One region of the Conexibacter sp. JCM 18997 genome, then DNA from elsewhere that is predicted to be linked to it. Evidence: riboswitches for the same ligand, from Rfam matches in the RefSeq annotation. Region 1 holds a riboswitch; the other holds the start of a gene.

Region 1 (4,754 bases):
TCGGAACGGGCGTCGTGCTGGTCGCGATGGCCGCGACCCGCAAGCCGCATCGCGAGGACGATGGCGGCTCCCGGGCTGGACGCCTTGCCTTCGGCGTTGGCCTCACGCTCCTCGTCGTGCTCGGCGCGATCGTCATCCCCACGGTTGTCATGGTCGACAACTCGGAGTCGAACGCCGAGGCGAAGGGCGGCGTGGACCTCACCGCGGCCGAGGTGCGCGGACGCGAGATGTTCGCGGCCAACTGCGCCGTCTGCCACACGCTGTCGGCCTCCAACGCGGTCGGTCGCGTGGGCCCGGACCTCGACACCCTGCGTCCGCCCAAGGCACTCGTGCTCGACGCGATCGCCAAGGGGCGCGCGCGCGGCATCGGCCAGATGCCGGCCGACCTGCTCAGCGGTGAGGACGCGCAGGACGTGGCCGACTACGTTGCGGCGGTCGCCGGGCACTGACCCGGAGATCTCAGCGGCGGTCGGAACCCGAACGCCAGGAGGAGATCGACCATGGACGAAGCCCGAGCGAAAGAGCTGTTGGCGGCCGAGCGTGCGCGCATCGAAGGCCTGCTGGCCTCGGCCAGCGCGCCCGACGCCGGCCCCGACGACGAGCCGCACCTGGAGCAGCACGTCGCCGACCAGGCCAGCGACCTGTACGACAAGGAGCGCGACGAGGGCCAGGCCGAGGACCTGCGCGACCGCCTGGCGGCGATCGAGCGGGCCGAGCAGCGGTTGGCCGACGGCACCTTCGGCACGTCGACGATCAGCGGCGAGCCGATCCCCGACGCGAGGCTGGAGGTCGTGCCCTGGGCCGAGCGCACCGTCGCCGAGCAGGCCACCTGGGAGCGCGGCGGCAACTAGTGCCCTGAGGTCCGCCGTGTCTGACGGCGGACCACCGCGGCGCTGACCATCCGGTCGGCAGGCCCGGGCTCACGAGGAAATTCGCCCAAAGTCCGGCCTGATCAGGGTCGGGCGGGCCTTGACATCTTCCGTGCAGGTTTCCAGAAGAAAACCGCTGTTGCAGGGATTTCCCGAATCGCTAGGATGGCCAACGTTCCGCTGAGTCGTCCCCGGCAATGAGGCCGGCCGATGAGCGGGGGACCCGATGCCGTCCGGGGCGAATCGCACAATGTGCGTAGCGCGAAACTCTCATGCGCGAGCCCGTCAGCTAACCCCGTAAGCCGTCAAGAGAGAAGCGATGCCCCACGCTGCCCGAGCCCAGGACTCCTGGTCCGACCCGCCGCCCCGTCGCCCCCGCCGTCAGGCTGCCGATTGGGCCTCGCCGGAAGATCTCGAGATCCTGAGCACGATCGGCCGCCCGCGGGAGGCCGACTGGTCCGTCCTGACGCTGGAGCGCGACGACGAGGCCGGCGACGCGTTCGCCGCCGACGACGACGCCCCCGCCACGGTCGACGCCGCGGCGATGGCCCGCCGGCCCATGCGGGTCGTCGCGTCCGAGCCCGAGCAGTCCTACGACGTCGAGCCCGACGTCGTCGCGCACATGCAGATCGCTCCCGCCGGCCCGGCCCCGCTGGACCTGCCGCCGCAGCGCGCCGCCAACGGCCGCCGCACGGTGGTCATCCGCGGCCAGGTGGCCGAGCGCGAGCGCCCCTACGCCACGACCGCCCAGCGCCACCGCCCGTCCCGCCGCCCGAGCGAGCGCGTCGGCGCCCGCCCCGACCGCGTCGCCCTGTGGGCGTTCGGCCTGGGCCTGCTGCTGATCCTCGTCGCGGTGCTCAGCGCCGCCGGCGCCTGACCGCCGCCGTCCATCCCGCGGCCGCACCGGCCGCCACACCAAGCCATCCGAAGCCCGCCACCGCAGCGGGTTGTCGTCGTCGTGTGATCGCGGTTGCGCACGTCCGCGCCGGGGCGTATCCTTACGAATCGTAAGGTGCTGAACCTTGTGAAGCGCCGGACCCTCTCCCTCATTCTCGAAGGGCCGCCCCATGAAGACAGCGATGAGCCGATTCCCCGTCCACGACGACCTGACCGCCCCGGAGGGGTCGCTGCCGGTGCTGCGCGGCGCCCTGGCCAGCGCCGGCCAGCTCCCGAACTTCCTCGCCGTCCTGGCCGAGTCCCCGGCGGCCCTGCGCGGCTACGCGCGCTTCCGTTCCGAGCTGCGCCGCGGCTCGCTGACGCTCTCGACGCTCGAGCGCATCTCGCTCGGCGTGGCCGAGCACCACGACTCCCAGCCGGGGATCGTGCTCCACACGCGCCTGGCCCGCAACGCCGGGCTGGGGCAGGACGAGATCGCCCGGGCCCGCGAGTTCAGCTCCGAGGAGCCCAAGGAGGCGGCGCTGCTCGCGCTCCTGCGCGCGCTGGTCGAGAACCCCGGCACCCCGCCGATGCACCTCCACGAGGAGGCCATCGAGTCGGGCTGGACGCACGAGCAGCTGCTCGAGGCGATCGCCTACGTCTCGATGGAGACGTTCACCGCGATGGTCAACGTGGCCGGCAACATCCCGGTGGACGGGTCCAGCGAGATGACCAGGCAGCTGCAGGCCGCGTAATCCCGAGGGCGTAGGCTCTTCGTGATGGCCGAAGACCCCGATTGCACCTGCTGCCCGCACCTCCACGAGGCGGTGGAGCTGATCGGCAGGCGTTGGACGGGGGCCATCATCGAAGTCCTACGCCACGACGGGCCGCTGCGGTTCTCCGAGCTCGTCAACGCGATTCCGGGCCTGTCGGACCGGCTCTGCTCGGAGCGCATGAAGGAGCTCGAGGCGCGCGGCGTCGTCGAGCGCACGGTCCACGCGGGGCCGCCCGTGCGCGTCGAATACGACCTCACGCGGATGGGCCGGGCGCTGGGCCCGTCGCTCAACGCCCTGCAGGCCTGGGCGCAGGAATGGCTGAACGAGCCGTCCGCGGCCGACGCCGAAGCCGACGCCGCTAGAACGCCAACGCGAGCGGGTTCTCCAGCAGCGCCTTGACCCGCCCGAGGAACTGGGCGGCGTCGGCGCCGTAGAGGATCCGGTGGTCGCTGGCCATCGTCACCGTCATCATGTGGCGGGCCACGAGCTCGCCGTCGCGCACCACCGCACGTGGCTCGATCGCGCCGACGGACAGGATCGCCGCCTGGGGCGCGTTGACCACCGAGGTGAACGCGGTCACGCCGAACATGCCGAGGTTCGACACGGTGAACGTGCCCCCCGACAGGTCGGGCGGGCGGACGGAGCCGTCGCGGACGGCGGCGGCGAGCGCCCGGGTGGTGCGGGCGATCTCGCCCAGCGACTTGGTGTCGGCGTCGAACACGGTGGGCACCACCAGCGCGTCGTCGCCGGCGACGGCCATGCCGACGTTGACGGCGGCGTGCAGCTCGAAGTGGCCGTCCTTGTAGGAGCCGTTGGCCCGCGGGTACTCGCGCAGGGCCAGGGCGCAGGCCTTGATGACCATGTCGTTGAACGACGGCACGGGCTGGCCGTCGGCGGCGGCGTCCTTGAGCTGCGCGCGCAGGCCACGGGCGCCGTCCATCTCGATGTCCATCGAGACCTCATACGACGGCACGGTGGCGCGCGACTCGGCCATGCGCCGGGCCACGACCTGCTGGGTCCGATTGAGCTCGACGACCTCGACGTCGCCCTTGTTCCCGCCCGGGCTGGGCGCGGCGGCGGGGGCCGGCTCGGGCGCGGCGGCGACGGGCGCGGGAGCGGCGGCGACGGGCGCCGGCGCGGCGGCCGGACCCGACTCCAGCGCGGACAGCACGTCGGCCTTGACGATGCGCCCGGCCGGGCCGCTGCCGGTCAGCTGCTGCAGATCGATCGACGACTCGCGGGCCAGACGGCGGGCGACCGGCGACGCCTTCACGCGCTCGCCGTCGGCATGGCCGTTGGTCGCCGCGCCGACGCCGGCGGGCACGGGCGCCTCGACGGGCGCAGCGGCCGCGACGGGTGCGGGAGCGGCGGCCTCGGTGGGCGCCTCCTCGGCGGCCGCAGCCGCCGGGCTGGCCGCGCCCTCACCGATGTTGGCGATCGTCGCGCCGATGGCCAGCGTCGATCCTTCCGCAGCGACGATGTGCAGCGCCCCGTCGTCATCGGCCTCGTAGGCCATCGTCGCCTTGTCGGTCTCGATCTCGACGATCTCCTGACCCCGCGACACGGTGTCCCCGTCGCTGACCAGCCAGCGCAGGATCGTGCCCTCCTCCATCGAGTCAGACAGGCGCGGCATGACGACTTCAGGCACCACAGACCTCCCGGGCGGCGGCGAGGATCTTGTCCTCGTGGGGCAGAGCGGCGTCTTCCAGCGACTTCGCGTAGGGCATCGGCACCTCGGCCATGCCCACCCGGCCGACCGGCGCGTCCAGGTCGTCGAAGCAGGCCAGCGAGATGCGCGAGGCGACCTCGGCGGTGACGCCGTAGGACGCCCAGCCCTCCTCGACGCACAGGGCGCGGTTCGTCTTGGCCACCGAGGTGGCCACGGTCTCCATGTCCAGCGGTCGCAGCGAGCGCAGGTCGATCACCTCCGCGGAGATTCCCAGATCGGCCTGCAGCCTGTCGGCGACGTGCAGGCAGCGGGTGACGGCGAAGGAGTGGGCGACCATCGTCAGGTCGGTGCCCTGGCGAGCGATGTGCGCCTTGCCGATCTCCACCACGCCGTCGACGGACGTGTCGACCTCGCCCTTGGTCTTGTACAGCTGCAGGTTCTCGACGACCAGGATCGGGTCGTCGTCGCGGATCGCCGCCTTCAGCAGGCCGCGCGCGTCGGCGGGCGTCGCGGGCGCGACGACCTTCAGGCCCGGCACGTTGGCGAACCAGCCCTCGAACGACT
Region 2 (4,754 bases), 410 kb from region 1:
CACTGCTCGAACCCGTGCGCCGCGCAGATGGCGATCGGCGCGGGGTTCTCGGCCAGGATGTAGCTGAGGATCGCCTCGATGCGCAGGCGCGGCGCGCAGGTGATGCAGTGCGCCAGCAGCGCGGACCCGATCCCGGCGTCGCGCTGGAGGCGATCGACGTAGGCGCCGATCTGCACCGCGCCCTCGTACCCGATGCGGCCGTAGAAGTCGTCCACCGACAGCCAGCCGGCGACGACGCCGTCGACCTCCGCGACCCACAGCGGGCGGCGCCGCGGGTCGCGCTCGTGGAACCAGTTGCGCCGCTGGTCCAGCGCGACCGGCAGCGCGACGTTCTGGTTGTAGATCGCCACGACGCGCGCGATGTCACTCGGGCGCGCGTGGCGAATGTCCATCCGCGGACCTAGGCGACGTCGCGGAGCTTCTGCGCTTCGGCGAGCGACTGCAGCTTCTTCAGCGACTGGTTCTCGATCTGGCGGATGCGCTCGCGCGTCACGTTGAACGTGCGCCCGACCTCGTCCAGCGTGCGCGGGTGCTCCCCGCCCAGGCCGTAGCGCAGCTCGAGCACGCGACGCTCGCGGTAGGAGAGGTTCTCCAGCGCCTCGCGCAGCGCCTCCTTGGTGAGGATCTCGGCCGCACGCTCGTAGGGCGACTCGGCCCGCTCGTCGGCGATGAACTGGCCGAACTCGGACTCCTCCTCGTCACCGACCGGCTTCTCCAGCGAGACCGGAGCCTGCGCGGAGCGCTTGATCGAGTCGACCTCTTCGGGGTCGATGCCGGTGACCTCGGCGATCTCCTCCGCCGTGGGCTCGCGGCCCAGCTCGGTGACCAGCTTGCGCTCGGCGCGGCCGATCTTGTTGAGCTTCTCGACGACGTGGACCGGGATGCGGATCGTGCGCGCCTTGTCGGCCAGGGCGCGGGCGATCGCCTGGCGGATCCACCAGGTCGCGTAGGTGGAGAACTTGAAGCCCTTGCGGTAGTCGAACTTCTCGGCCGCGCGCACGAGGCCCAGGGTGCCTTCCTGGATCAGGTCGAGGAAGGGCAGGCCCTGGTTGCGGTAGTTCTTGGCGATCGAGACGACCAGGCGCAGGTTGGACTCGACCATCTTCTGCTTGGCGTCGAGGTCGCCGCGCTCGATGCGCTTGGCCAGATCGACCTCTTCCTGCGCGGTCAGCAGGCGGACCTTGCCGATGTCCTTGAGGAACAGCTGCAAGGAGTCCGTCGTCATGTCCGGGCGCAGGTCGATCGTCGCCTTCTTGCGACGGCCGCCCCGCTTGTCGGGCGCGCGCTCGACCTCGTTGGCGGCGGTCGCCGCCGGGTCGACCTCCTCCACGAGCTCGATCTCCTGCGCCTCGAAGAAGGAGTTGAGCTCCTCCACGTCGGCCTCGTCGACGTCCAACTCGGAGATCGCGCTGGCGATCTCCGCGTGCGTCAGGACGCCCACCTGCTGGCCCTTCGCCAGAAGGCCCTTGATCTCTTCGAGTTCCTGAAGCTCTGCGACTGACATCAAGTTCCGTTTCCGTCTCGCCTATGGAAGGTCAATCGCCTCGTACCCGTGCGGATTTCCGGTCTCGCAGACCGGGTGAGCTTGGTGCCTGGCGGGCGGGCGTGGATTCCATCCTAGTGCCCTCCGCGACGGCTCCCGCGGCGTTGCGCGAGAATGCTCAGGACATGGCTGCTGACGACGACTCCGACGACGTTCTCTCGCGCCTGCCGAAGACGCGCCCGGCCCGTCGCAGCACGCGACGCGCCAGCGCCGACGGCACCACGCCCGCGACCGCTCCCAAGCCTGCGGCCAAGCCGAAGACGGCCGCCAAGCCGAAGGCCGCGGCCGAGCCCAAGGCGACCGCCAAGCCGAAGGCGACCGCCAAGCCGAAGGCGGCCGCCAAGCCGAAGGCGACCGCCAAGCCCAAGCCGAAGGCGACCCCGCCGGCTCCGCCCGAGCCCGCGCCGCCGTCCGAGCGCCGCCCGATCGAGCCGCCCAGCGGCGCCGAGATCCTGCAGACCGCGGTCGCCGCGGCCAACGACATCGCGCACGTCGGGCTGGTGATCGGGCGCGAGGCGCTGAAGGCCGCGCGGTCCAAGCTGCCGGGCGGGAAGTAGCACGCCAGATCTCAGGGGGTTATGCTCCCTGGGCATTGCCGAACGCCGGTGTGCATCTGTCCACACCGGCGACGGGGAACCCACCGCGGACCGTGTCCGCATGGGGCGAGTCGGCTCAACCTTGAGCCGTAGCGGCGCTCTCAGCGTCGCGAGCCCGTCAGCTAACCCCGCAGGCCAGCCCGATCATGCTTCTGCGCCCCATTGCCATCGCTGCCGCGATCGTCGTCACCACGCTGACGGCCGGTTCCGCTGCCCTCGCCCAAGCGCCCGCGCCCACGGGCGGCGCGTCGTTCGGGGACACCGGCGGCCTGACCGTGACGCCCGGGGCGATGGTCGGCGACACCGTGAAGATCTCCGGCAAGCTCGCGTCGGCGGCCAGCGCCGGCGTGCGCGTCGAGCGCCAGGATCCCGACACCGACGCGTGGGAGGCGATCGGCCGCGGCCGGGCCGATCAGACCGGCGCGTTCACCGTCTCCTGGGCGGCCGACGCCGCCGGCCGCTACGCGCTGCGCGCCGTGCCCGACACGACGGGGGCCACCGCGGCGACGGCCGACGCGGTCGCGGGCACGGCCACCGTCTACAAGCCCACGCGCGCCACCTGGTACGGCATGTTCGGGCGCAAGACGGCGTGCGGCGTGCGGCTGTCGAAGACGACGATGGGCGTCGCCCACAAGACGCTGCCCTGCGGCACGATGGTCGCCGTGTACCTCGACGGCCGCTCGGTCGAGGTGCCGGTCATCGACCGCGGCCCGTACGCCAAGGGCGTCGCGCTGGACCTGACCTGGGCCGCCGCGCAGGCGATCGGCATGGAGGGCACCGACGCGGTCGGCTGGGCCCCCGTCGCCGACGCGCCCGCCGACGGTCGCTAGATCCTCAGGCGCCGGGCGACAGCTCCCACAGGCGCCCCAGCGGCGCCAGGTAGTAGAAGCGCCCGTCGAAGCCGGGCGTGACGATGTTCCCGGGCGCGGGCTGCGCCGACAGCGGCGCCGAGCGCGCGTGGAGCGCGCCGGTGGCCTCGTCCAGCCAGGTGACCACGTCGCCCTCGGCGCGCAGGTCGGGGATCACGATCTCGCGTCGCTTGGGCGGCCCGACGAGGGCGGTGAACGCGAACGACTGCAGGCGCCGCGTCCAGCGCACCGACAGCCCGCGGCGCGGGTCCAGGCGCAGCGCGCCCATCCGCCGCGTGGCCGTGTCGTGGGTGACGATCGTCGCGTTGCCCGCGTCCAGCGCGGCCTTGGAGACGATCCAGCTGCTGGGCGCGTGCGCATCGGCGAAGGGCTGGATGTGGAACACGCGCCTGCTGTCGCGCACGTTGACCGCCGTCACCGTCAGCGGCTGGGGCGAGGGCAGGAAGTTCGTCTGGATCACCACCCAGTCGCCCATCACGCCGGCGGCGGTGCCCGGCGTCTGCTCGCCCGTGCGGTAGGTCACCGGGCCCCAGGAGCGATCGAGCGTCAGGCGGCCGCGCGCGTAGGCGTAGCGGAACACCGTGTCGCGCCCGGCCACGTAGACGTACTCACGCCCGTCCAGCGCCGCGGCGCTGATGCGCCCGGTGCTCGGCTCGGGCGGCGTGACCTGCGAGACGATCGACAGGTCGCCGGGATCGACGATCGCGATCACCGACGGCAGCCCGTTGGCCGCCGAGCAGGCCAGGCCGCCCAGCGTGGACGGGTCCAGGCACGGGCCGCGCTCGATCTTCTTGACCGCCAGCCGCCCGTCGGACAGCACGACCATGCCGTTGTAGGCCGCGCCGGTCTGGGCCGGATCCTCGGGCAGCTCGCGGCGGGCCAGCGTGGCGCCGTCGGCCGGGTTCAGCTTGACCAGCACGTTGCCGTAGATCGCGTAGACGAAGCCGTTGCCGTGGACGAGCATCACGCCCGGGTAGCTCCACTGCCCGGCCGGCGAGGCGTCCAGGATGCGCGTGCGCCACACCTCGCGCAGGGTGCGCGTGTCGACGCGCGCGACGTACCCGCCCTGCGTCGCGGCGTCCGCGCCGTAGCCGTAGACGAACAGCTCGCCGCGGCGCCGGGTGGCGGCGATGTACGGCGTGGTGAAGTCGGCCGCGGCGGCGCGGCGGCGCACGACGACCGCGCGGCCGTGGCTGAGCTCGGCGGTGGTGCAGGTCGCCGGGAACACCTGGGTGCGGGCCGAGTCGAAGTGCTCGAACGGGGCGACGGTCCGATAGAGGCCCGAGCCCGACACGCCCGGGTGCAGCGCGGCGCTGCGCGCGCAGCGGTCCGCCGCGGAGGCCGGCCCGGCCGCCGCCAGCGCGATCGCCAGCACCCCGGCGCACGCGGCGCCGGCCCGCGCGCGCGGGCTCAAGCCTCGTCCGTCAGCGCCGGCTCGTCGATCGCCGCGCGCTTGTCGGCGGTGATGCTCTCCTTGAAGCCGCGGATGCTCTCCCCCAGCGCGCGGCCGGCCGAGGGCAGCTTCTTCGGGCCCAGGATCAGCAGGGCGACGAGCGCCACGAGGGCGATCTCCATCGGACCGATGTTCGGCATTCCCATCACTCCTTGGGTGGTTCTGCGGACTCGTCGGGGTCGACGGGCGCGATGCCCGTGTCGGCCAGGACGCGAATGTCGGACGGGGGCAGGTGCACGGTCACAGCATCGCCGGGCGTGCGGCTGAACGCCGTGCCGGTGTTCTGCACGAGG

The links. A riboswitch is a leader RNA that binds a small molecule or an ion and turns the genes downstream of it on or off. The one in region 1 is predicted to bind cyclic di-AMP.
Region 2: it holds a riboswitch for cyclic di-AMP, as region 1 does, so the genes downstream of both, ACZ5UI_RS26320 (septal ring lytic transglycosylase RlpA family protein) here and ACZ5UI_RS02095 (hypothetical protein) in region 1, are expected to answer to the same signal.

The regions. Positions count from the first base shown of each region.
Region 1 covers NZ_AP043885.1:395,099-399,852, forward strand. Annotated here, with positions in the region: gene ACZ5UI_RS02085 (c-type cytochrome) at 1-449, shown strand, start outside; gene ACZ5UI_RS02090 (TraR/DksA family transcriptional regulator) at 501-851, shown strand; cyclic di-AMP (ydaO/yuaA leader) riboswitch at 1,038-1,188, shown strand; gene ACZ5UI_RS02095 (hypothetical protein) at 1,189-1,746, shown strand; gene ACZ5UI_RS02100 (carboxymuconolactone decarboxylase family protein) at 1,949-2,500, shown strand; gene ACZ5UI_RS02105 (winged helix-turn-helix transcriptional regulator) at 2,525-2,920, shown strand; gene ACZ5UI_RS02110 (dihydrolipoamide acetyltransferase family protein) at 2,880-4,154, opposite strand; gene ACZ5UI_RS02115 (alpha-ketoacid dehydrogenase subunit beta) at 4,162-4,754, opposite strand, start outside.
Region 2 covers NZ_AP043885.1:5,247,144-5,251,897, reverse strand. Annotated here, with positions in the region: gene ACZ5UI_RS26335 (N-acetyltransferase family protein) at 1-392, opposite strand, end outside; gene ACZ5UI_RS26330 (sigma-70 family RNA polymerase sigma factor) at 401-1,504, opposite strand; gene ACZ5UI_RS26325 (hypothetical protein) at 1,669-2,100, shown strand; cyclic di-AMP (ydaO/yuaA leader) riboswitch at 2,127-2,291, shown strand; gene ACZ5UI_RS26320 (septal ring lytic transglycosylase RlpA family protein) at 2,286-2,969, shown strand; gene ACZ5UI_RS26315 (hypothetical protein) at 2,974-4,422, opposite strand; gene ACZ5UI_RS26310 (twin-arginine translocase TatA/TatE family subunit) at 4,419-4,583, opposite strand; gene ACZ5UI_RS26305 (ABC transporter ATP-binding protein) at 4,607-4,754, opposite strand, start outside.